3 regions of the Ewingella sp. C233 genome follow, and region 2 is predicted to be linked to each of the others. Evidence: predicted binding sites of a transcription regulator. Region 2 holds the regulator's gene; each other region holds the start of a gene.
The links. Region 2 encodes Fur, which represses iron uptake genes when iron is present. Its sites were predicted from a motif close to ATAATAATGAGAACNACTATCAA; they were not measured.
Positions count from the first base shown of each region.

Region 1: fepD (Fe(3+)-siderophore ABC transporter permease) is a predicted target of Fur. The motif match lies at 1,405-1,427, and genes of this name have one in related genera.
Region 3: exbB (tol-pal system-associated acyl-CoA thioesterase) is a predicted target of Fur. The motif match lies at 2,031-2,053, and genes of this name have one in related genera.

Region 1 covers NZ_JBUZRI010000001.1:2,597,056-2,605,221, forward strand. Annotated here, with positions in the region: gene fepB (Fe2+-enterobactin ABC transporter substrate-binding protein) at 1-46, shown strand, start outside; gene entS (enterobactin transporter EntS) at 47-1,315, opposite strand; gene fepD (Fe(3+)-siderophore ABC transporter permease) at 1,451-2,521, shown strand; gene fepG (iron-enterobactin ABC transporter permease) at 2,566-3,552, shown strand; gene ACZRKO_RS11760 (ATP-binding cassette domain-containing protein) at 3,549-4,367, shown strand; gene ACZRKO_RS11765 (amino acid adenylation domain-containing protein) at 4,371-8,166, opposite strand, start outside.
Region 2 covers NZ_JBUZRI010000001.1:2,397,929-2,406,094, reverse strand. Annotated here, with positions in the region: gene ACZRKO_RS10885 (beta-N-acetylhexosaminidase) at 1-891, shown strand, start outside; gene fur (ferric iron uptake transcriptional regulator) at 1,042-1,497, opposite strand; gene fldA (flavodoxin FldA) at 1,807-2,334, opposite strand; gene ACZRKO_RS10870 (methyl-accepting chemotaxis protein) at 2,764-4,428, shown strand; gene ybfE (LexA regulated protein) at 4,497-4,778, opposite strand; gene ybfF (esterase) at 5,047-5,829, opposite strand; gene seqA (replication initiation negative regulator SeqA) at 6,070-6,627, shown strand; gene pgm (phosphoglucomutase (alpha-D-glucose-1,6-bisphosphate-dependent)) at 6,652-8,166, shown strand, end outside.
Region 3 covers NZ_JBUZRI010000003.1:278,371-286,536, forward strand. Annotated here, with positions in the region: gene ACZRKO_RS16525 (shikimate 5-dehydrogenase) at 1-374, shown strand, start outside; gene exbD (TonB system transport protein ExbD) at 572-1,003, opposite strand; gene exbB (tol-pal system-associated acyl-CoA thioesterase) at 1,010-1,936, opposite strand; gene ACZRKO_RS16540 (TRAP transporter substrate-binding protein) at 2,414-3,391, shown strand; gene ACZRKO_RS16545 (TRAP transporter small permease) at 3,449-3,961, shown strand; gene ACZRKO_RS16550 (TRAP transporter large permease) at 3,987-5,279, shown strand; gene metC (cystathionine beta-lyase) at 5,419-6,636, shown strand; gene ACZRKO_RS16560 (DedA family protein) at 6,864-7,562, shown strand; gene ACZRKO_RS16565 (AraC family transcriptional regulator) at 7,580-8,166, opposite strand, start outside.

The DNA of each region.
Region 1 (8,166 bases), 200 kb from region 2:
CAGCAATCTGCTGACGCGGCTGGAAACGCTATTTACTGCTCGCTGATCATTTCTCACTGACCGCACGGGTGGGCGCAGGCTGAGCCTGTTGCCCGCCCGTTATGGTATGGCGTAACGCCCGCATCATAAACGCCAGCACCACGCCAAGCACCGCCGCCGTGAAGCCGAAACTCGCCGAAGTCATGGCCGGTAACATCACCGAGCCCATCGCACCGAGCAGCAGCGCGCCGATGGCATCTCCCGTCACGTTCTGCGCCGTCCACAGGCCGTTAATCCTGCCGAGAAAATCATCCGGCGTCAGGTTTTGAATCAGCGCATATTGCAGCAACGCATTGATGGCGCTGAGATAGCCGAAGACCACCAGGAAAGCTAACCCGAGGCCAAACCACGGCATCAGGCTGAACAGGCCAATGGCGACAAACGCACCGATAGCGGTCATCAGCAGCAGCCAACCGGGGCGCGCCACGTTTGCCACCCGTCCGCTGGTCAGCGCACCGACAGCGGCGCCGAGCGGCACGGCGGCGTACATCAGCCCCAGTTCCGAAGCGCTGACCTGCCAGATCCCCGACAGCGCCGGGTAAAGCACGCGCACCGCACTCGCCATGGTCAGCAGCGCGCCCAACAGCGCCACCATGCCAATCACCCGGTTTTGCAGCAGGAAAGCGAAACCGGAAATCAGCGCCCGCAGCGGATGCTCACGCTTTTGCACCGGCGGCGCGAGCTGCGGCAGCTTCAGCAGCGGAATGAGCGTCAGACCCGTGCCGACGGCCGCCAGACCGTAGTTCCACACCACCCCGCCGCTGGCAATCACCAGCCCGCCGATAGCCGGTGAGAGAATCGACCCGAACCGCACGGTCAGCATGCTGATGGCCCCGGCCTGCACCAGATTTTCACGTCCGACAATCGCGGGCGTCGCCGCCAGCAGTGCCGTCACTCCGACCGCGCCGAAGAAACCGTCCCATACCGCCAGCAGATAGATCAGCGTCAGCGAGGGGGCAGGTAACGCAGCGTTGATGCACAAGCCGATAAACCCGAGGCCGCAGGTGCTGCGTGCAAACAGGATCAGGCGGCGGCGCTCGTAGCGGTCCGCCATGACGCCGCCCATCAGCAGGCCGATAAACATGCCGCTGCCAGCCAGCGTGACCGACAGCCCTACCAGCAGGGTTGAGCCGGTCATGGACTGAATCTGCACCGGCACGGCAATGCCCAGCAAACCGAGTGCCAAAATAGAAATAAAGCGGGCGCAGAAAACCGCACGGAACGTGGCGTGGGTTTTCAGCAGGGAAAAATCGAGCAAAATCGAAGGCTTATTCATTATCAAGGTGTCACATGTGGGTAAAAGGCACAGTCAAAGTAGTGCTATAGCAAGATAACTCATGCTACCATAGCTAAACGCAATAGATAATGATAATAAATATCATTAAGATTAACTTTGGTGTATTTATCCCTTATGTCACGGCCTCTTACGGAACCATCCCCCACGTTTTTCCCGAGGGAAAAGCCGCCGCTACGCGTTCCTTCGCAGGCATGGCTGCGCCGCGCGCTATTTATGTTGCTGGCCGTTGCCGTGCTGGCGCTGGTTATTTTTCTGAGTCTCAGCGTGGGTGCAAAGCCGATCCCGCTCAACACCGTGACGGCCGCCCTGCAAGGTCAGTGCCCCTTGCCCGACTGCGTGATCGTGCGCGATGCACGTTTACCGCGCACGCTGGCCGGGCTGCTGGCGGGCGTGGCGCTCGGTCTGGCCGGTGCGCTGATGCAGATCCTCACCCGCAATCCGCTGGCTGACCCCGGTATTCTTGGCGTTAACGCCGGTGCCGGTTTTGCCGTGGTGCTGGGCATCACCTTTTTTGGTGCGACCGATATCAGCCAGTATCTGTGGTTCGCCTTCGCCGGTTCACTGGTCGCAACGCTGATGGTGGCGTTGATCGGCGCGATAGGTGGCGGAAAAGTCAGTCCGATCCGCCTGACGCTGGCCGGTGTGGCGCTTGGCGCCGTGCTGGAGGGCTTCTCGTCCGGCCTCGCTTTGCTCAATCCGCTGGTGTTTGATCAGCTGCGTTTCTGGCAGGCTGGTTCATTGGATATCCGCAGTATGGAGGTGATCCGCGTCGTGACTTTACCCATTATCAGCGGCGCGGTTCTCGCACTGCTGATGACCCGCGCCCTGAACACTCTGAGTATGGGAAGCGATCTGGCCACCGCGCTCGGTACCCGTATTGTCCCCACACAGCTTTGCGGTCTGCTAGCCGTGACCCTGCTGTGCGGCAGCGCCACCGCAGCGGTGGGACCGATTGCCTTTGTCGGGCTGATTATGCCGCACATCGCCCGCCATCTGGCCGGTTCAGATCCACGCTGGATGCTGCCCTGGACACTGGTGCTGACGCCCATTTTGCTGCTGACGGCGGACATCGCCGGGCGGCTCCTGGTGCCGGGTGAGCTGCGCGTTTCCATCGTGACGGCGTTTATCGGCGCGCCGGTGCTGATTATTCTGGTGCGTAACCGCGCCCTGATGAAGCGGTGTTGATGATGACGACAATCGCCTCTATGCCCCCTTGTTCGCGTAAATTCATGCCTTTTTCACGCCAGATACTCACAATATTTATTCTTATCCTGCTGTGCGCGGTGCTGACCGTCTATGGCCTCGGCAGTGGCACGCTGTCGCTCACACCATGGCAGGTGCTCAACGCCCTGCGCGGCGAAGGCCCGCATAATCTGACAGTCATCGTCACCCAGTGGCGGCTGCCGCGCGTGGCGATGGCGCTGATTTTGGGCGCGGCGCTGGCCGCCAGCGGGGCGATTTTTCAGTCGCTGATGCGCAATCCGCTTGGCAGCCCTGACGTGATTGGCTTCAATACCGGTGCCTACAGCGGCGTATTGGTGGCGATCGTGCTGTTTAACAGCACGATCCTCGGTATTACTTTTGGCGCAATGGCGGGCGGATTACTCACCGCCGTGGTGGTCTATCTGCTGGCATGGCGCAACGGCGTCGACACCTTCCGCCTGATCATTGTCGGTATCGCCGTGCGCGCGCTGCTGGTGGCGGGCAATACCTGGCTGGTGATTTCTGCCTCGCTTGAGTCGGCACTGACTGCCGGATTATGGAGTGCGGGTTCGCTGAATGGCATCACCTGGGCCAAAAACCTGCCCGTCGTCGGCCTGATTATTCTGGCGTGGGGGCTTACGCTGCTGCTCTCGCGGCGGATGCATTTGCTGGAGATGGGCGATGATATGGCCCGCGCGCTGGGCGTGCCGGTCGAACGTTCGAGGCTGCTGCTCATGCTGGCGGGTGTCGCGCTGACGGCGGCCGCCACCGCCGTGGCCGGCCCAATCTCCTTTATCGCGCTGGTTGCGCCGCAGATTGCCCGCCGGTTATGTCCTAATCAGTCCCAGCCGCTGCTTATCGCAGGCCTGACCGGTTCACTGCTGCTGCTGGCGGCCGACGTCGCTACGCAACGCCTGTTCCTCCCCTATCAGTTGCCGGTAGGAGTGCTGACCGTGAGCCTCGGCGGCATTTACCTGATTGGATTATTAATTCGAGAGTCACGCAGAAAATGATGACAACCACCCGCCATACCGCCCCGCTTCGGGGTGAAAACCTGACCCTGAGCTATGACAAGAAAGTGGTCATTGAGGGGCTGAACCTTGCTATTGCGCACGGCGAATTAACGGTGATCATCGGCCCGAACGCCTGTGGAAAATCCACGTTGTTGCGCACGCTCAGCCGCCTGATTTCGCCACAGTCCGGCAGCGTACTGCTCAACGGGCGGCAGATCAGCGACTATGCCACCAAAGAGGTGGCGCGTGAGCTCGGGCTGCTGCCGCAAAGCTCCGTCGCGCCCGGTGATATTCTGGTCGAGGATTTAGTCGGCCGCGGACGTTACCCGCATCAGCGCCTGTTCAGCCGCTGGAGTGAGGCTGACCGGCTGGCGGTAAGCGAGGCCATGCAGGCGACCGGCATCAGCGAACTGGCGGACCGTGCCGTAGATACCCTTTCAGGCGGGCAGCGCCAGCGGGTGTGGATCGCCATGGTACTGGCGCAGCAAACGCCACTGCTGCTGCTCGATGAGCCAACCACCTGGCTCGACATCACCCATCAGATTGATTTACTGGAATTAATGCAGGATCTGAACCGCAATCTGGGCCGCACGCTGGTCGTAGTTCTGCATGATCTCAACCACGCCTGCCGCTACGCCACGCACCTGATCGCCATGCGCGACGGCAAGATTGTCGCCGAAGGCCCACCGGCCGAGATTGTCACTACGGCGCTGATTGAAGAGGTGTTTGGGCTGCGCTGTATGATCATTGACGATCCGGTTTCGCATACGCCGCTGGTGGTGCCGCTGGGAAGAGAGCCTTCGCCAGCGGCCTGAGCGCTAAACGGCTAAGGTTCGCAATACACGGTTCAGCAGCGGCCCCAGCACGTTGAATGACGCCGGAGAGACGATGTCTACATGCGCGCAGTCCAGCTCGTGAACCTGCAAGGCATCGACATATTCTGCCCAGGTCTGCTGCACATCCATTCCTTCCTGTAACGTCTGACGGGCGACAAACAGCGTCGCCTGCCCGTGGAAACGCGCAGTTTTCGTCGCCGACAGCAGCCGCACCGAGTCCGCATAGTTGGCTTCAATATGGTCGAACATGGTCTGGCGAGCTTCGCTCGGTCCCCCCTCAAGCGTCTGTTCAGAGGCGGCGCGGAACTGCTGGCGTTCGCGCTGGATCTCCTGCAACACGTTGTCATCCAGCATCACGTCCCAGCTCTGGGTCTCCGGCGGATAAGTGTCCAGCAGCCCGAGAAATGCCACCTCTTCCCCTCTGGCCTGTAAACGGGCAGCAATGCCCTGCGCCAGCGTGCCGCCGAGCGAATAACCGATGAAATGGTAAGGCCCGTGCGGCTGCACCGAGAGCACGGTTTGCAAATGGGCATCGCACACCTGTTCCATATTCTGACTGAGCGCCAGCGGGCCATCAGGGTGCGGCGACTGAATACCAACCAGCGACCAATGTTCGTCGATATAACGCGGCAACACGCTGAACTGCCACGCAAAACCCGAAGCGGGATGCAGGCAGAACAAGGTCGGCCCGCTGCCGGTGCGCAGTGGCAGCACAGCATCAAAACCGCTGCGATCCGCCTCCTCCTGCGTGCGTTCTTCGGCCAGCAGTTGCGCCAGTTGTTCGACGCGTGAGGCCACCATCACCTGTCCGACCGACACCGGTTTACCGAGCTCGCGACGCAGCTCTGCCGCCAGACGCATCGCCAGCAGCGAATGGCCGCCGAGCGCGAAGAAATCGTCGTCGGCAAACACCGGTTCACGCTGCAATAAGCGCCCAAACAGCGCAGCGATAGTGTTCTCCAGCCCTGGCAGCGGCTCACGCCCCTGTATTGGCATTCCGCTTTGCGGCTGCGGCAAGGCTTTTCTGTCGAGCTTACCGTTGGCGCTGAGCGGCAGCACCTCGAGCGTCATCAGCACGACCGGCACCATATGCGCAGGCAGGCGTTCCGCCAGTGCGGCCCGCAGGCTGTCGACGTCAAGCGCCACACCCGGCTGGGCAACCAGATACCCCACCAGCTGGCGTGCGTCGCCGCCGGTGGCGTCACTGCTGACTGCGCCCAACGTCATGGCATTCGTCACCGCCTGCTGTACGCCGGGTAAGGAGAGCAGCGCATGGTCAATGTCGCTCAGTTCGATGCGCTGACCACGAATTTTCAGCTGATCGTCACTGCGTCCCAGATATTCCACCGCGCCGTCAGGCAACCAGCGTGCTACGTCACCGGTACGGTACATGCGCCCGCCCTGCCCGAACGGATCCGCAACAAAGCGGCTGGCGGTGAGATCCGGGCGGCCCAGATAACCTTGCGCTAGCTGGTCGCCGGTCAGGTAAAGATCCCCCGCCACACCAGGCGGTACCGGCTGTAAGCGTGCGTCGAGAATACGCAGGCCCGTGTTCCAGACCGGCAGGCCAATAGGCACATTCGCCCCCTTCACCGCTGCCAGTGCGTCGCCCCAGGCGGGGTGCCAACTGACGTCCACCGCCGCTTCCGTCGGGCCATAAAGATTGTGCAGTAGCACGCCGGTTTTACGCTGCCACAGGCGGCAAAGTTCGGCGGGTAGCGCTTCCCCGCTGCAAAATACCTGTTTGAGCGAAGCACACTGCGCGATGGCCTGCGGGGTGTCCAGCGCGCTGACAAACGCCGCCAGCATCGAGGGTACAAAGTGCAGCGTGGTCACCTGATGTTGTTCAATCAGGTTCAGCAAAAGTTGCGGATCACGGTGCGCTTCGGGCGGTGCCATCACTAAGCGGGCACCCACCATCAGCGGCCAGAAAAACTCCCAGACCGAGACGTCAAAGCTGCACGGCGTTTTCTGCAACACCACGTCATGGCTGCCTATCGGATAGTGATCCTGCATCCACAGCAACCGGTTGACGATGGCCTGATGTCCGACCACCACGCCTTTAGGGCGGCCGGTGGAACCGGAGGTGAAGATCAGGTACGCGGCGTGTTCAGGCGTGGGGGCATTCACCGGGATCTCTGGGGCCGAAACTGCACTGAACGGTTTATCCACCAGCAGCACGCGGCCCTGCCCGGCAAAACGCGCAAGCTGGTCGGGGTGCGTCACAATCAGGCGCGGGCTGGCGTCTTCCAGCATCATGCGCAGGCGCTCATCAGGGTAGCCGGTATCGAGCGGCAGATAGGCGGCGCCCACCTCGACAATCGCCATCAGCGCCAGTGACAGAAACACCGAGCGCGGCAGTGCCACGGCCACGATATCGCCACGTTTTACCCCTTGCTGAATCAGCTGCTGAGCCAGTGCCGCGACCTGCTGACGGGTTTGCGCGTAGCTGAACTGATGCTCTCCGTCGGCCAGCGCAGGCGCGTGCGGCGTGCGTTCGGCCTGCTGTGCCAGTTGCTGGCTGAGCGTGCTTTTCACCACAGGATGGGCGGTGCTGTTGACCCGCGCGAGTAATTCATCCTCCGCTTCGCTCAGAAGATCCGCATCACCGACCGGCAGCCGGGCGTTGGCGGCAAACTGACCCAACAGCAACGGCAGGCGCTGGAGATGCGCCTCCAGTTCATCGCGATCATAGCGTTCGGCGTTGGCCTGAAGATCGACGGTCAGCGCACCGTCTTCACCGATGTGCAAGGCGATCTCAAGATCCCGCACCGGACCGGAGGCGAGGTCATGGGTGATGCCCGCCACGCCGTTAAAATCAATCTGGTAGTCGAACATTTTAAAGTTGAATACCGTGCCGTAGAGGGGCCGGGCGTCGCCCGCTATGCCCAGATCACGGGTGATCTGCTCGGCGTCATAACGCTGATGGCGGCGGACTTTTTTCAGCTCGTTACGCAAACGCACGGCCAGCTGAGCCAGCGTGGCGGCCGGGTCGATGTTCATCTCAACGGGCAGCACGTTGATCACCGGGCCCGTGGCACACAGGGCGGCGGATCCCATTCGGCGCATGAAGATAAAACCGCCGCAGAAATCGGTCTGACCGCTCAGGCGTGAAACCCATAATGCCACCAGCGCGATGGCGATATCGCTGACCGTCAGCGCGTGTTCCTGCGGCGTGGCGGTCAGAGACTCAACCTGAGCTGCGTCGCAGGCGCATGAGAGCCGGTGAAGGCGCACGGACGGCACCTGCCCGGCCAACGGCTGCGGGCAAATCGTCGCCGGAGCAGGCAACGTGGCAGCCTTTTCACGCCAGAATTTGGCGTCACGGGCGAACGCCGCGCCCTGCTGGTAATTTCCGACCTCTTCCACCACGTCGCGAAACGGCACAAACGGCGAGGGTTCTGGCGTTTTCTGCTGACACAGCGCGGTATAAAGTGTGGCGATCCGGCGGGCAATCGCCGTGAAGCTGAAGCCATCGACCTGAATATGGTGATAACGCTGATACCAGAACCAGCGCGCGTCACTGACGCGGATCAGCGCGTGACGGTGCAGGGTGTGACTGCTGAGAATACGCAGCTCCGCCGCCAGATCCTGGCGCATTAAGGTCAGCGCGGCCTGTTCCGGGTCGGCCGACTGACGCAGATCCACACACTCTGGCTGAAAGTCTGATGCTAACGCGCACGGCGTTTGCAGTGCGATGCCGTCACGCTCCTCAAAGCGCATAGAAACGGTGTCGGCTTCGCTCAGCCCCTGAATAATGGCCTGCGTCATGTAATGC
Region 2 (8,166 bases):
CCAAGCTACTTCGCGGTTGAAGTCAGCAAGCTGGTGAATGCCCACGGTATTGAGAAAATGCAGGCCTGGCAGGATGGTCTGAAAGATGCCAAAGACGCTTCCTCGTTCGCGACTAAACGTACCGGTGTAAACTTCTGGGATACCCTCTACTGGGGCGGTTTTGACACAGCAAACGACTGGGCCAACAAAGGTTATGAAGTGGTTATTTCTAACCCGGACTACGTCTACTTCGATTTCCCGTATGAAGTGAATCCGCAGGAAAAAGGGTACTACTGGGGCACGCGTTTCAGTGACGAAGCTAAAGTGTTCAGCTTTGCGCCGGACAACCTGCCGCAGAACGCCGAAACCTCGGTTGACCGCGACGGCAACGCCTTCGAAGCGAAAAGCGATAAAGCGTGGCCAGGTGCTCACGGGATCTCCGCGCAGCTATGGAGCGAAGTGGTCCGCACCGATGATCGTATGGAGTACATGATCTATCCGCGTCTGCTGCCACTGGCTGAGCGCGCATGGCACCGTGCGGACTGGGAAATGGATTATAAAGCCGGGCGTGAATTCTCTGGTGGTAAAACGCATCACGTTAACACTGAGGCGCTGCATAAAGAGTGGCTGCTGTTCGCGAACCTGATGGGCCAGCGTGAATTGCCGAAGATGGATGCGGCCGGTGTCGCTTACCGTCTGCCGGTGCCGGGAGCCCGCGTTGCGGGAGGGAAACTGGAGGCCAACGTTTCGCTGCCGGGGCTGGCTATTGAGTATTCACTGGATGGCGGCAAGCAGTGGCAGCGTTACGATGACGCACAAAAACCACAGGTCAGCGGCGATGTTTGGGTTCGCTCCGCGTCCGCCGACGGCAAACGTTTCAGCCGTGCTGAACACGTTGACGGCAAAGTCTGACACTGAATCTCTGCCTTATCAGACCCCGGCTTGCCGGGGTTTTTTTATGTCTGCGGTAATGGTGACATGAAACCGCAGGCATAAAAAAACCGCTTTTCAGCGGTTAATGGATGTTCTGCATGACAGAACGCATGACGGCAAAATTCTGGCTTACAGCGCAGGTTTATCGTTATGCAGGTTTTCGTCTTCGCGGCAGTCACCCAGTTCGCAGTGGCCGTAAAGATAAAGACTGTGGTTGGTCAGTTTGATGCCATGTCTCTTGGCAATTTCGCGCTGACGTCCTTCGATGTACTCATCACGGAATTCGATCACACGGCCACAATCCAGGCAGATCAGGTGATCATGGTGATGTTGCTGGGTCAGTTCGAAAACAGATTTTCCCCCTTCGAAGTTGTGACGGGTCACGATCCCGGCATCATCAAACTGGTTCAGTACGCGGTAAACCGTCGCAAGACCAATTTCTTCACCCATATCAATCAGTTGCTTGTATAAATCTTCCGCACTGACGTGATGACCTTCCGGCGCTTGCAGCACTTCCAGGATCTTAAGTCGCGGAAGCGTGACTTTTAAGCCAGCTTTCTTCAGTGCGGTATTGTTGTCAGTCATGCGGATTCAGTCCTGTTACTATGGTAATCACGTTGAGGCATGAAGCCTGTGATGGCGGTTCATGATGAAACGGTAGTCTGTTAACAAAGATCGCATCTTTCATTGCCATAGCGAAAAGATCGCAACGGCTTGATCAATAGAAAAAACACCTAAACTTAGTGTACCTTGATACCGAAGAAAGTTACAATTTTGTAGCGGTTAAATTGTTAATTTCAGTAATAGTTTGGCCCTTTCAATGGAGAATCAATCACTCAGGAGCGGTATCCTGTCGTTCGATCATTTCGCCAGTTCGTCAGGGCCAATTCAGGCTTAGCCAATAATCTCTGCCAAACTCAACTCTGCTGAAATCTGCTTAACCCAGCCATCCACACGTTCGTTGGTCAGTTCAGGTTGACGATCTTCGTCAATGGCCAGACCGATGAAATGTTTGTCATCAGCCAGACCTTTAGAAGCTTCGAAGTGGTAACCGGCCGTTGGCCAGTGACCGACGATCACCGCGCCGCGTGGCTCGATGATGTCACGCACGGTGCCCATCGCGTCACAGAAATACTCGGCATAATCTTCCTGGTCACCACAGCCAAACAGAGCAACCAGCTTACCTTCGAAATCTATCTCTTCCAGCGTTGGGAAAAAGTCGTCCCAGTCACACTGTGCTTCACCGTAATACCAGGTAGGAATGCCGATCAGCAAAATATCGAATTTTTCCAGATCCTCTTTGCTGCTTTTGGCGATGTCATGTATCTCGGCAACGTCTTTACCCAGCTGCTTTTGGATCATTTTAGCGATGTTTTCGGTGTTACCTGTATCGGATCCAAAGAAGATTCCTACTACGGCCATAAGATTTCTAACCTCTTGTTCTCAATGAAGTGCTCTGCATAGCAGGCAGTAATGCTGCAGATAATAGCAAACTCGCCGCCTGGAGAATATGCCTGTGCATCCCAGTACGGATCGGACAATAAGTCTATCGGGCATTAATGCGAAGCGTTATCGCCTTCGTGTGTTTTATGCCCTTTGTAGGGATATAAGCCTTGTCCCTGCTGGAAATCTGGTTATTCGCAATTGTGAAATAATTTCACCTTGGTCCTAAATTTTACTCATGTAGCGCCGATAGAAGATGCGAGAGGAATCTCAACATAATAAAGAAATCGATGCCCGGAGAGGTGTTCAACCATGTCCCGGGCTGATGCCAGACGGTGATCTGTTTGATTCTCTGCATCCCCGTTAATCTCATAAAAAGAAACGTAAACGTTTCACGAGAGGCACATTGTGCAATTTTTGAAAAACATTACCATCAGGAAAGCGATGTTAGGGATCCTTGGCGTTTTTTGCGTCATGTGGGCTTGCGTTGCGATCTACACCATTTCTTCACTTAACTCACTGACCAAAAATGCTGAAATTAACGTCGCCTTAGTCAATGATCTGACACTGGTACATAAAGGCAGCGACCAGTATTTCCGTTCACAAACCCGTCTGACCCGTGCGATGGCTATGCTTCAGGATGATCCGACGAAAGGCCCTGAAATCTTCGACAGCGCAAAACTGGCGCTGATGAACATGACTCAGGCGCTGGCAGCGTTTAAAAACACGGCCCATCCGGGGCTGGATGATGCGGTGGTACAGGAGCTGGTCACTGACTGGTCTGCATTGGCAGAGCAGGGCGCGACGCCACTGTTTAATGCCGCCCGCAGTAAAAACGTTGAGGCATACAAGCAGATTTCCAATGTGTCGGTGGTTCCTCTGAGCGTCAAATTTGGTGCCTCAGTTGAGAAGGTCAATGGTCTGATCGCCAGTGCGCTACAGAAATCGGAACAGGAATCCAGCCGCCTGACCCGGATGAGCAAAATCATCCTGTTAGTCGCGTTTGGTCTGGGCATTGTGATCCTCTTCCTAACCGATCGCTATCTGGTCTGGGGACTGGTCAATCCGCTGAACAAGATCCGCGACCAGTTTGCGGTCATTGCCCGGGGTGACCTGACGCATGATCTGGAAGAGTTCGGCAAGAACTGCGCCGGAAAACTCATCCCGCTGCTCAACGCCATGCAAGGCAGCCTGATCAATACCGTGCAAACTATCCGTAACTGTACCAATAACATTTATCAGGGAGCGTCCGAAATTTCTGCAGGAAACAACGATCTCTCCTCGCGCACCGAGCAACAAGCTTCCGCTCTCGAAGAGACGGCGGCCAGCATGGAGCAACTCACCGCGACCGTGAAACATAATGCCGACAACGCCCATCACGCCAGCCAACTGGTGGTGGAAGCCTCTGCCACGGCCCGTAAAGGCGGCAACATCGTGGCCGATGTGGTCAGTACCATGAAAGAGATCTCAGGCAGCTCGAAGAAGATTGCTGAGATCACCTCCGTCATTAACAGCATTGCTTTCCAGACCAACATTCTGGCGCTCAATGCCGCAGTAGAAGCCGCGCGTGCGGGCGAACAGGGGCGCGGTTTTGCCGTGGTTGCCAGCGAAGTGCGTAATTTGGCTCAGCGCAGCGCGCAGGCCGCCAAAGAGATTGAACAGCTGATCAGCGAGTCAGTATCCAGAGTCGACAGCGGCTCAAAACTGGTGGAAAACGCCGGTTCAACCATGGATGACGTGGTGCGCTCGATAACACATGTTACTGATATTATGGCTGAAATCGCCTCGGCATCGGATGAGCAGAGTAAAGGGATCAGTCAGGTTGCTATTGCAGTGACACAGATGGATAGCGTCACTCAGCAGAATGCCGCGCTGGTGGAAGAGGCATCACAGGCAGCCGTTTCGCTGGAAGAGCAGGCATCACTGCTCAATAACGCCGTCGCGACATTTAAGCTTAAAGACAGCGTGACGAGGGTCAGCCAGAAGGCAGCCGCAGCAAATAAATCGCCTTTATTGCGCCCGCAAACCGCATTGGCAGATGGCAGAAACAGTGAGAATTGGGAAACGTTTTAAGAAGGAAGTGTGCTGAACATCAGGGAAGAAAAACGTGCGGGTACCGGAAACGGCTACCCGCTTTCGTGTTAGCTATTCTGACCGTTAAGATGTGCGAGCAGCATCTCTTCAATCAGTTCGCTGCGACTGATATTGCGTTCTTCCGCCAGCTTGTTGAGTGTATCAACGGCATCGGCGTTCATTTTCAGCTCTACGCGTCGCAAGCCACTCGCTTTATCACGGCGCAGCTGGTTACGCTTGTTGATTCTGAGCTGTTCATCGCGGGAAAGCGGATTTGTTTTCGGACGCCCCGGACGGCGATCATCTGCGAACAGATCTAGCGTCGTGCGATCCAGTTGTTCTTTTGCCATAGGTAGCGGTAAAACCAGGGAAGTTACATCGGAAAACGGCACGCCGTTTCAGACGATTGCCTTACATATTTCGGGCTAAACACCCTAACCCTTCTTGCCTCCCACAAAACGCTTCGGCGCAGTAAACGCCTTTCTGCGGGGGCAAAATTTCAGCGCGCAATCATACCCCAGCCGCACCGGGGTTCACAACGGTTAAAAGCCCGGAATTATGGCTAAGTGACTAAGTTATGCAGCCTTTTTGCACAATTTATCCCCAGCTTATCCCAGATCAGGCTTCATCGATGAAACGGTGTACAGCACGCAGCACGGCTTCGGGTTTTTCGGCATGAACCCAATGACCGGTTCCGGCGACGACATGTGCCCGCGCCTGCGGAAACTGGCTGGCAATGGCGTCGCGATATTTGTCCTGTACATAAGGCGACAGACCTCCGCGGATAAACAGCGCCGGATGTGGCCACGCAGGGATGTTCTCCCAGCCGGTGATCTTGTCATATTCCGCCATCAGCACCGGCACATTAAAGCGCCATTCGCCCTGCTGGAATGATTTGAGCAGGAACTGAATCACACCTTCTTCTTTTATATACTCGCGCATGCGCTCTGCTGCCGCGCTTCGCTCTGTCGCACCGGCATCGGTAACCGCATTAACGGCGGCAAAAATTTCATCATGTCGGCGCGTCTGGTAATCCACCGGGGCGACGTCAATCACCACCAGTTTGGCAACACGCTCCGGCGCCAGCGCCGTCATCGCCATCGCGGCTTTACCGCCCATGGAGTGGCCGATAACAATGGCTTTTTGGAAACCGGCGTCATCCATAGTTTCCAGTAAATCCCGCGCCATTGCGGCGTAGGACATCTCGTCTGACCTTTCAGACTGGCCGTGATTACGCATATCAACCTGCAACACGCTATGCTGTTGTTTCAGGTCGCGGGCCAGAACGCCGAGGTTGTCCAGCGTGCCGAACAAACCGTGGATCAGCAAAACCGGTAAGGTTTCGCTATCAGGTGTGGCAGATTCTTGCAGGCGATAATGTAATTTCATGGTGAACTTCATGCAGATAAACAATCTCATTAGGTTATCATGAGTGGCGGATAATTTTTAAAACGGAAAGTTTTCTGCCAGATGCCTGAGCGGGATTTCACTACGTGGAGCAGAACAGGCCGGGGCCAGCATGCAGCGAAAGGTAATAATTCTGCTTTTTGCTTCGCGGCACAATTCCCCTGTTCGTAAACGCGTAGAAATTTGTATAATCCTTTTGAACAAATTAAGTAGAAAAAACAGTACTGGAAAAAGATGAAAACTATTGAGGTTGACGAAGAACTCTACCGCTATATTGCCAGCCATACGCAGCATATCGGTGAAACAGCGTCGGATATTTTGCGCCGTATGCTGAAGTTTTCTGCCGGTCAGGAAGTGAAGTCCACACCTGCCGCTGCGGGCGCACCGGTTTCGGGTGCCGCTGCCCAGGAAAAAGCGCCAGCCGTCGCCGCTAATACTGCTCGCGATAAAGTCCGTGCAGTACGTGAATTACTGCTTTCTGATGAGTATGCAGAGCAGACTAAAGCGGTAAATCGTTTCATGCTGGTTCTGTCTACGCTGTATTGCCTGAGCCCTAAAGAATTCGCTGCCGCGACTGATTCTCTTCGTGGCCGCACGCGTACCTATTTCGCCGGTGACCAGCAGACATTGCTGCAAAACGGAATCCATACCAAACCTAAACACGTTCCCGGAACGCCGTATTGGGTTATCACGAATACCAACACAGGCCGCAAACGCAGCATGATCGAACACATCATGCAATTGATGCAGTTCCCCGCGGAACTGACTGACAAAGTGTGCGGTACCCTCTAATTTCAGCGTCAGGGAGAAGCGCCAGTGGCCAATAACCCTCGTGCAGGGCAACCTGCTCAGCAAAGCGATTTGATTAACGTGGCGCAGTTGACGTCACAATATTACGTTCTGCAACCGGACCCGACGAATACTGCTCATGCGGTGAAATTCGGTACGTCCGGCCACCGTGGCAGCGCAGAGCGCCACAGCTTTAACGAAAATCACATTCTGGCGATTGCTCAGGCGATTGCCGAAGTGCGTAAAGAGCAGGGCACCACCGGCCCGTGCTACGTGGGTAAAGATACCCACGCACTGTCCGAACCGGCGTTTATTTCTGTGCTGGAAGTGCTGACGGCGAATGGCGTTGACGTCATTGTGCAGGAAGATAACGGATTCACCCCCACTCCGGCGGTATCTCACGCGATCCTGACCCATAACCGCAAAGGCGGCGCGAAGGCCGATGGTATTGTTATCACGCCATCGCACAACCCGCCGGAAGACGGTGGCATTAAATACAATCCGACCAACGGCGGACCGGCTGATACCGATCTGACCTCGGTGATTGAAAAACGCGCCAATGCGCTGCTAGCGGCAAAACTTGCCGGTGTTCAGCGCCAGACGCTGGATGCCGCTTGGAAAAGCGGTCATCTGACAGCGATAGATTTGGTTCAGCCTTATATTGAAGGTTTGGGCGACATCGTTGACATGAAAGCGATTCAGAAAGCGGGTCTGAAGCTGGGCGTTGATCCGCTCGGCGGTTCCGGTATCGAATACTGGAAACGCATCGCTGCGTATTATGAGCTGGACTTAACGTTGGTGAATGACTCTGTCGATCAGACTTTCCGTTTCATGCATCTCGACCACGACGGCGTGATCCGCATGGACTGCTCGTCTGAATCGGCGATGGCCGGTCTGCTGGCGCTGCGCGATAAGTTTGATCTGGCGTTCGCCAATGACCCTGACTACGACCGTCACGGTATCGTCACGCCGAAAGGTCTGATGAACCCGAACCACTATCTGGCTGTGGCTATCCAGTACCTGTTCCAGCATCGTCCTAAATGGGGCAAAGACGTGGCCGTCGGTAAAACGCTGGTTTCCAGCGCGATGATCGACCGCGTTGTGGAAGACCTGGGCCGTAAGCTGGTGGAAGTGCCGGTGGGCTTCAAATGGTTTGTTGATGGTCTGTTCGACGGCAGCTTTGGTTTCGGTGGCGAAGAGAGCGCAGGGGCTTCGTTCCTGCGTTTTGACGGCACACCGTGGTCTACTGACAAAGACGGCATCATCATGTGCCTGCTGGCCGCAGAGATCACTGCCGTCACCGGTAAGAATCCGCAGGAACATTACGATGAGCTGGCCGCCCGTTTTGGTGCACCAAGCTACAACCGTATTCAGGCACCTGCTACCCACGCGCAAAAAGCCGCGCTGGCGAAGCTTTCTCCTGAACAGGTGAAAGCAGACACCTTGGCCGGTGACCCAATCACCGCACGCCTGACCAATGCGCCGGGTAACGGAGCATCCATTGGTGGTCTGAAAGTGATGACCAAAAATGGCTGGTTCGCC
Region 3 (8,166 bases), on a different contig from region 2:
GTTATATCATTGCCCGTAATGAGCAAACAGGGCGTGCGCTGGCCGCGGAATACGGCTACGAGTGGAGAAGTGAAGTGGGCGATTTAGCCGTGGATATGCTGGTGAACGTTACCCCTATCGGTATGGCCGGTGGCGCGGAAGCGGAGACACTGGCTTTCGAACCGGCGGTCATTGACCGTGCCTCCGTCGTGTTTGACGTTGTGGCATCTGCGGGAGAAACCCCGCTGATTCGCTATGGCATCAAACAGAACAAACAAGTGATCACCGGCTATGAAGTGGCAGCACTGCAGGCGGTTGAACAGTTCGTGTTGTATACGGGCCAGCGCCCTTCGGATGAACTGATCACGCAAGCGGCCGCCCACGCGAGCGCCTGATACGCAACGTGACGCCAATAAAAACGGCCCGGATTTTCATCGCGGGCCGTTTTTATTAGAATCCGATGAAACAATACCCCCAATAATTCGAGTTGCAGGAAGACGGCAAGTTTGTGAGTCCACCAGAGCATAGATAACTATGTGACCAGGGCGAACAAGCGCACCAACGTATCTGCAGCTTGAAGTATGACGAGTATTTACTGAGAAGCCGCGCCGGTTTGTTCTGCACCGACTAATCCGACTTTCAGATAACCCGCTTTACGCAGGGTATCCATCACACTCATCAGCGTTTCATAATCGACCGACTTGTCTGCCTGGAAGAAAATGGTGCTCTGCTTGTTGCCCTGCGTGCGCTGGTCAAGCTGTGAGGTCAGGTCATCGCGGTTAACGACGCTGTCGCCCAGATAGAGTTGCTTGTCGGCTTTCACCGTCAGGAACACTGGTTTCTCCGGGCGCGGCTGCGGTTTGGCGGTCGAAGCGGGTAAGTCTACCCGCACATCAACGGTCGCCAGCGGCGCGGCCACCATGAAGATGATCAGCAACACCAGCATCACGTCGATAAAAGGGGTGACGTTGATGTCATGCATTTCACCGCTTTCGTCGAGATCGTCGTTTAAACGTATGGCCATGATTGATTACCCTACACGCAGCTGGCGGTCTGCCTGCGGACGCGGCGTTTCACCTGCGCTGGCAGCTAAATCCAGATCACGCCCCTGTAACAGTAAAATTTGCGCTGCCACATCACCCACCTGATGGCGGTAAGAGGCGATGGTACGGGCGAAGATGTTGTAAATAACAACCGCCGGGATCGCAGCAACCAGGCCCACGGCGGTCGCCAGCAACGCTTCGGCGATACCCGGTGCGACAACGGCCAGGTTAGTCGTTTGTGTCTGCGCAATACCGATGAAGCTGTTCATGATGCCCCAGACCGTGCCGAACAAACCGACGAACGGAGAGATAGCACCGATGGTGGCGAGAATACCATTGCCACGGCCCATATGGCGACCGGCGGCACTGACGCGGCGCTCCAGGCGGAAACCGGTACGATCTTTGATACCACCGTTGTCGGTAGAACCGGCTGACAATTCGAGTTCATTGCGTGCATCACGCAGCATCTGACTGCTGATGCTGTTGGCGTCAAAGCTTTCGGCCTGCTCGGTGGCTTCGTCAAGCGTGCGGACAGTTTCCAGCGCGGCGAACTCACGGCGCAGGCGACGTTTGCCGCTCCACACTTCGGCCCCTTTGCTAAACAGCAATGTCCAGGTAACGACGGAGGCCAGCAGCAGGCCAATCATTACGGTTTTCACCACCACGTCAGCGTGGTGGTACATACCGAGGACGGAGAGATCTTTAGGGATCACCGGTAAGGCTGCGGTTTCTTCAACAGGCGCAGCAGAAGTACTGACCGGCGTCACTGCCGCTGGAGTGTCGTTGGTGCTGGCTGCGGGTTGAGCGGTTTGCGTAACAGCTTCAGCTGCTGGCGAAGACGGAGCCGCGATTGCGTTGCCGCCGAGACCTGCCACCAAAACTAATGACATCAAAATTGACGCCATCTCTTTCATCTTATTGCGAGCCGTTTTCACGCGTCGCCTCCAGCCAGAATCAATGTGTACGGGGGTTTAATAGCGCCAAATCATATCAAACAAAAAGCTCGAATTGATAGTGGTTCTCATTATTATTTACATTATCCCTGCTGCCATCGCCCCTGTCATTGACCGGAAACAAGCTTTTTCCGTTTTACATGCAAATCCCACAACCCTACACAGTTCACATTTTTAGAAAAAAATGACACGCAAATCAATCATCTGACAGCCATTAGTAACATTAAAACAATGTTTTAAATATTAAGTAATATCATTTCAAAACTGTTTACAGTTTGTGATAATGCGCAAATAACCCGCACTCCTGATCGGGTATGTTGCTGAGGAAGGCACAGACCGGACACCGGCAGCCTTTGACCATGTCACTCATTTCCCCTGTTTTTCTATTTTCTTTAATGACTGTTTTCCTTAACAACGACGTACCCTGGAGACAAACTGATGAAAATGCAGCAAGCACTTCTCAGCCTTTGCCTGAGTTCCGCGACCCTTCTGTTCAGCCACAGCCTGCTGGCGCAGACCATAAAAGCCGCCGATGTTCATCCGCAGGGTTACCCGAACGTGGTGGCCGTGCAGCACATGGGTGAAAAACTGAAACAACAAACTGACGGCAGGCTGGAGATAAAAACCTTCCCCGGCGGCGTACTGGGGGATGAAAAGCAGGAGATAGAGCAGGCGCAGATCGGTGCGCTGGATATCATCCGCGTGTCGATGACGCCGGTAGCGTCAATTCTGCCAGAGATCAACGTCTTCACCCTGCCCTACGTCTTTCGTGACGAAGACCATATGCATAAGGTGCTCGACGGCAGTATTGGCAAGGAGATTGGCGACAAGATCACCCATGATCCGAAATCCCGTCTGGTCTTCCTCGGCTGGATGGACGGCGGTACCCGCAACCTGATCACCAAACAGCCCGTGGTGAAACCGGACGATTTAAAAGGAATGAAAATCCGCGTACAGGGCAGCCCGATTGCGCTGGCGACGCTTAAAGCCATGGGAGCCAATCCGGTGGCAATGGGCGTCAGTGAAGTGTTCAGCGGAATGCAAACCGGCGTCATTGATGGCACGGAAAACAACCCGCCAACCTTCGTCGCCCATAACTACCTGCCGGTGGTGAAAAACTACACCTACAGCCGCCACTTCATCATCCCTGAGCTGTTCCTCTATTCAAAAGTGAAATGGGACAAGCTGTCAAAAGACGATCAGCAACTGATGCTGAAACTGGCGAAAGAGGCACAGGACGAGCAGCGTGAGCTGTGGAAAACCTACAACGATACCTCTCTTGCCACCATGAAAGCGGGCGGCGTGAAGTTTTACGAGATTGACCGCGAAGTCTATTTCAAAGCCACCCAACCGGTACGCGATGAGTTCGGTAAAGGTCATGAAGACCTGATGCAGCAAATTGCCGACGTTCAATAACCTGATGTCAGGCGGCCTTTACGGCTGCCTGACTTTTCGCGCACTTTCGGGGGTTTCATGCTGCACGTTTATCAACGTCTGATGGACATACTTTATCTTTTCGCCATGTGGCTGGCGGGGATCGCCCTACTGCTGATGGTGGCGGTGATCCCTGTCGGGATCTTCGCCCGTTACGTCATGAACAGTGCCCTCTCCTGGCCGGAGCCGGTGGCTATCATGTGCATGGTGGCTTTTACCTTTATTGGCGCCGCCGTGGCCTACCGTTCAGGTTCACACATCATGGTCGCGATGGTCACAGACCGCCTGCCACCTGCGCTGAAAAAATTCTCCGCCCTGCTCGCCGACCTGATGATGCTGGCCATCAGCCTGTTTATCTTCTGGTACAGCCTGTTGTTGTGTAGCGAACTGTGGCAACAACCGGTGGCGGAATTCCCGCTGCTGACTGCCGGGCAAACCTATCTGCCGCTGCCTCTGGGTTCGGCGCTGACCGTGCTGTTTATCCTCGAGCAAATCCTTGCAGGCCCGCAGGCCCACCGCCCGGTGGTCCGGCTGGGTAATTCAGACGCCTGACGGCCCCTTTTCTGGAGCATACGTAATGGATGCCTTAATTTTGCTGTTAACGCTGGGAGTGATGCTTGCTATCGGCGTGCCGGTGGCGTACGCCGTTGGCCTGAGCGCCGTGGCTGGCGCACTGTGGATCGATCTGCCGCTGGAAGCGCTGATGATCCAACTGACCAATGGCGTAAACAAGTTTTCACTGCTGGCGATCCCGTTCTTTATTCTGGCCGGTGCCATTATGGCTGAAGGAGGGATCGCCCGGCGGCTGGTGAGTTTTGCTTATATCTTCGTCGGTTTTATCCGCGGCGGTTTGTCGCTGGTGAACATCGTAGCCTCTACCTTTTTCGGTGCTATTTCCGGCTCGTCGGTCGCGGATACCGCGTCTATCGGCTCCGTGATGATCCCTGAGATGGAGAAAAAGGGTTATCCGCGCGACTTCGCCGCCGCCGTGACCGCCAGCGGTTCGGTGCAGGCCATTTTGACGCCGCCCAGCCACAACTCGGTGATCTACTCGCTGGCGACCGGCGGTACCGTATCCATCGCGGCGCTGTTTATCGCCGGGATCCTGCCCGGCCTGCTGCTCAGCCTGACATTAATGGTGATGTGCGTGGTGTTCGCCCATAAGCGCGGCTATCCGAAAGGCGAGCGCGTACCGTTTAAGCAGGCGCTGAAAATCTTCGTCGATACCCTGTGGGGGCTGATGACGGTTGTGATCATCATGGGTGGCATTCTCAGCGGTATCTTCACCGCCACCGAATCGGCGGCTATCGCCTGCCTGTGGTCATTCTTCGTCACCATGTTTATCTACCGCGACTACAAATGGTCAGAGCTGCCAAAACTGATGTTCCGCACGGTGAAAACCGTCAGCATCGTAATGATCCTGATTGGCTTCGCTGCGAGCTTTGGCGCGGTAATGACCTATATGCAGCTGCCGATGCGCATCACCGAGTTTTTCACCAGCATCTCCGATAACAAATACGTCATTCTTATGTGGATCAATATCATGCTGCTGATCATCGGTACGCTGATGGACATGGCACCGATCATTTTGATCCTTACGCCGGTGCTGCTGCCGGTCATCCTATCCCTCGGCATTGATCCCGTGCATTTCGGCATGATCATGCTGGTGAATCTGGGGATCGGATTAATCACGCCGCCGGTCGGATCCGTACTGTTTGTCGCCAGCGCAGTCAGCAAACAGAGCATTGAGAAAGTGGTGAAAGCCATGTTGCCCTTCTACTGCGTCCTGTTTGCCGTGTTGATGCTGGTTACCTATATCCCGGCGATTTCCCTCACCCTGCCCAAACTGTTTGGGGTGTATACGGGGTAGACCGCAGGGGAAAGAGCCTGAAATTTTCTCATCCACGCGCCAAAACCTGCTTCGGCCCGAATCATCATGTTAAGTTAAAGAAAAAACCCGTGCCGCAAGGCGCGGGTGCAAAAATCATTAACAGGGTGAAACGGACATCATGGCTGCAAAAAAAACACACGCCTCAACGCATATTGAAACCCGGCTTGTCAGCGCCGGACGTGACAAGAAATTCACCCTGGGCTCGGTAAACGCCGTGATCCAGCGGGCTTCGTCGCTGGTATTTAACAGCGTCGCAGAGAAAAAACACGCCACTAAAAACCGCGCCAATGGCGAACTGTTTTATGGCCGTCGCGGCACGCTGACGCATTTCTCTTTCCAGGAGGCGATGGTCGAACTGGAGGGCGGCGCAGGGTGTGCCCTTTATCCGTGCGGAGCGGCGGCAGTCAGCAATGCGATCCTGTCATTTGTCTCAGCAGGCGATCACATTCTGGTGGCCGGTTCAGCCTATGAGCCGACGCAGGATTTCGCCGAAAAAGTGCTGCGCAAGCTTGGGGTCAGCACCACCTATTTCCCGGCTTCCATTGGCGAAGATCTCGGTTCACTGATGCAACCCAACACCAAGGTGGTGTTCCTCGAAGCGCCGGGCTCCATCACCATGGAGATGCCGGACCTGCCCGCTATGGTGCATTCGGTGCGAGCCGTTGCTCCTGATGTCGTTATCATGATCGACAACACCTGGGCGGCAGGGATCCTGTTTAAAGCGCTGGATTTCGATATCGATATTTCGATTCAGGCTGGCACCAAATATATCATCGGCCATTCCGACGCGATGATCGGCACCGCCGTCAGTAACGAACGCTGCTGGGAGCAGTTGCGCGAACACTCTTATCTGATGGGCCAGATGGTCGATGCCGATACCGCCTACGTCGCCAGCCGCGGCCTGCGTACGTTGGGTATCCGCCTGCGCCAGCATGAGGAGAGCAGCGTCCGCGTTGCACAGTGGCTCGAAGCTCGTCCGGAAGTCGCCGTGGTCAATCACCCGGCGTTACCCGGCAGCAAAGGCCATGAATTCTGGAAACGTGATTTCACCGGCAGCTGCGGGCTGTTCTCTTTCGTGCTCAAACAGCGGCTGACTTCCGCGCAGATGGCGGAATATCTCGACCATTTCGAACATTTCAGCATGGCATATTCGTGGGGTGGCTTTGAGTCATTGGTGCTGGCAAACCAGCCGGAGGAGATCCAGGCTATCCGCCCGGCCGAGACCGTCGATTTTACGGGGACGCTGGTGCGGCTGCATATCGGGCTGGAGCATTGTGAGGATCTGATTGCGGATCTGGACGCGGCTTTCGGCAGAATTGCAGCAAACCCGCAATGATTGCGACGGACGGCGCAGATCGGCGCAGTCTCTGTCGATATTTCGTCAGAAGAGTGTCCATAATCGGTCAGTATAAAATATAGCCTTGTTGCATAGACAACCGGGTTCTTATAACAAAACCGAATATTTCTGCCCAGGTTCACTGGCCTCAGATCAACCCCTAAAGGGAGGATCTGCGTTACACTGAACACGTGACAGTTTTTCACAGCACCCTGACAGGACAGTTTATGGCGGTACTTACCGATATTCTTCATGCACTTTGGCAGCACGACTTCAGCGTCCTCGCCGACCCAAAAGTTCTCTGGGTGGTGTATGCCGTATTGTTTATTACGTTGTTCCTCGAAAATGGCCTGCTCCCAGCCTCTTTCCTGCCGGGTGACAGCCTGTTATTACTGACGGGAGCCTTGATCGCCAAAGGTGTGATGAGTTTCATCCCGACACTGATCATTCTGGTGGTCGCCGCCAGCCTTGGCTGCTGGCTGAGCTACATTCAGGGCCGCTGGTTAGGGCATACCAAACTGGTGAAAGGCTGGCTATTGCAGCTTCCTGCGCACTACCACCAACGCGCCCACCAGATGTTTATCCAGCACGGCTTGATGGCGCTGCTGATTGGCCGTTTTCTGGCCTTCGTGCGCACCTTGCTGCCGACCATGGCCGGTATTTCAGGCCTGAATAATGCCCGCTTCCAGCTGTTTAACTGGCTTAGCGCGCTGTTGTGGGTAGGCGTGGTGATTTCACTGGGCTTTGCTCTCAGCCATATTCCGATCGTCAAACGCCATGAAGATCAGGTGATGGCCGGGCTGATGATCCTGCCAGTATTGCTGCTGGTGGTCGGGTTGGTTGGCGCACTGTTGGTGGTCTGGAAGAAACGAAAATGCCGCCTACCGGCCTGCGCCGGCGAGATAAAAACAAAACCCGCTGAATAGCGGGTTTTTTATGGCTGTTAGCGAATCAGCGTATCCGCCAGCGTCAGCGAATGGCCTTCCCGCGCCCGCGCCATTTCATCACTTGGCGTCACACCAAAGTAGCGCTTAAATTCGCGGCTGAACTGCGAAGCACTCTCATACCCGACCCGCAACGCCGCAGAGCTGGCTTTCAGCCCGTCGTACATCATCATCATGCGCGCTTTATGCAACCGGTAGGTTTTCAGGTATTGCAGCGGCGAGGTGCTGGTCACCGCTTTGAAATTGTGGTGGAACGCAGACACGCTCATGTTCACTTCACTGGCCAGCAGCTCCACGCTGAGGTTATCGGCATACTGGCTCTCAATGCGGCGCAGCGCTTTGGCAATCTGGCTGAAGTGCGTGTGGCGGTTGACGAGCGCCTGTAGCGCACCGCCGTTGTCACTGGTGAGCACCAGAAACAAGATCTCTCGGATGATTTGCGGGCCGAGGACTTTCGCGCGCAGCGGCCTCTCCATCACATCCAGCAGGCGTTCGGCAGCGCACAGGATGTCTTCATCCAGCACGCCGGAGCTGATTCCGGAGGATTGGTCTTTCTGCCCGGCAAACCCGGCCTCTTCCATATCCA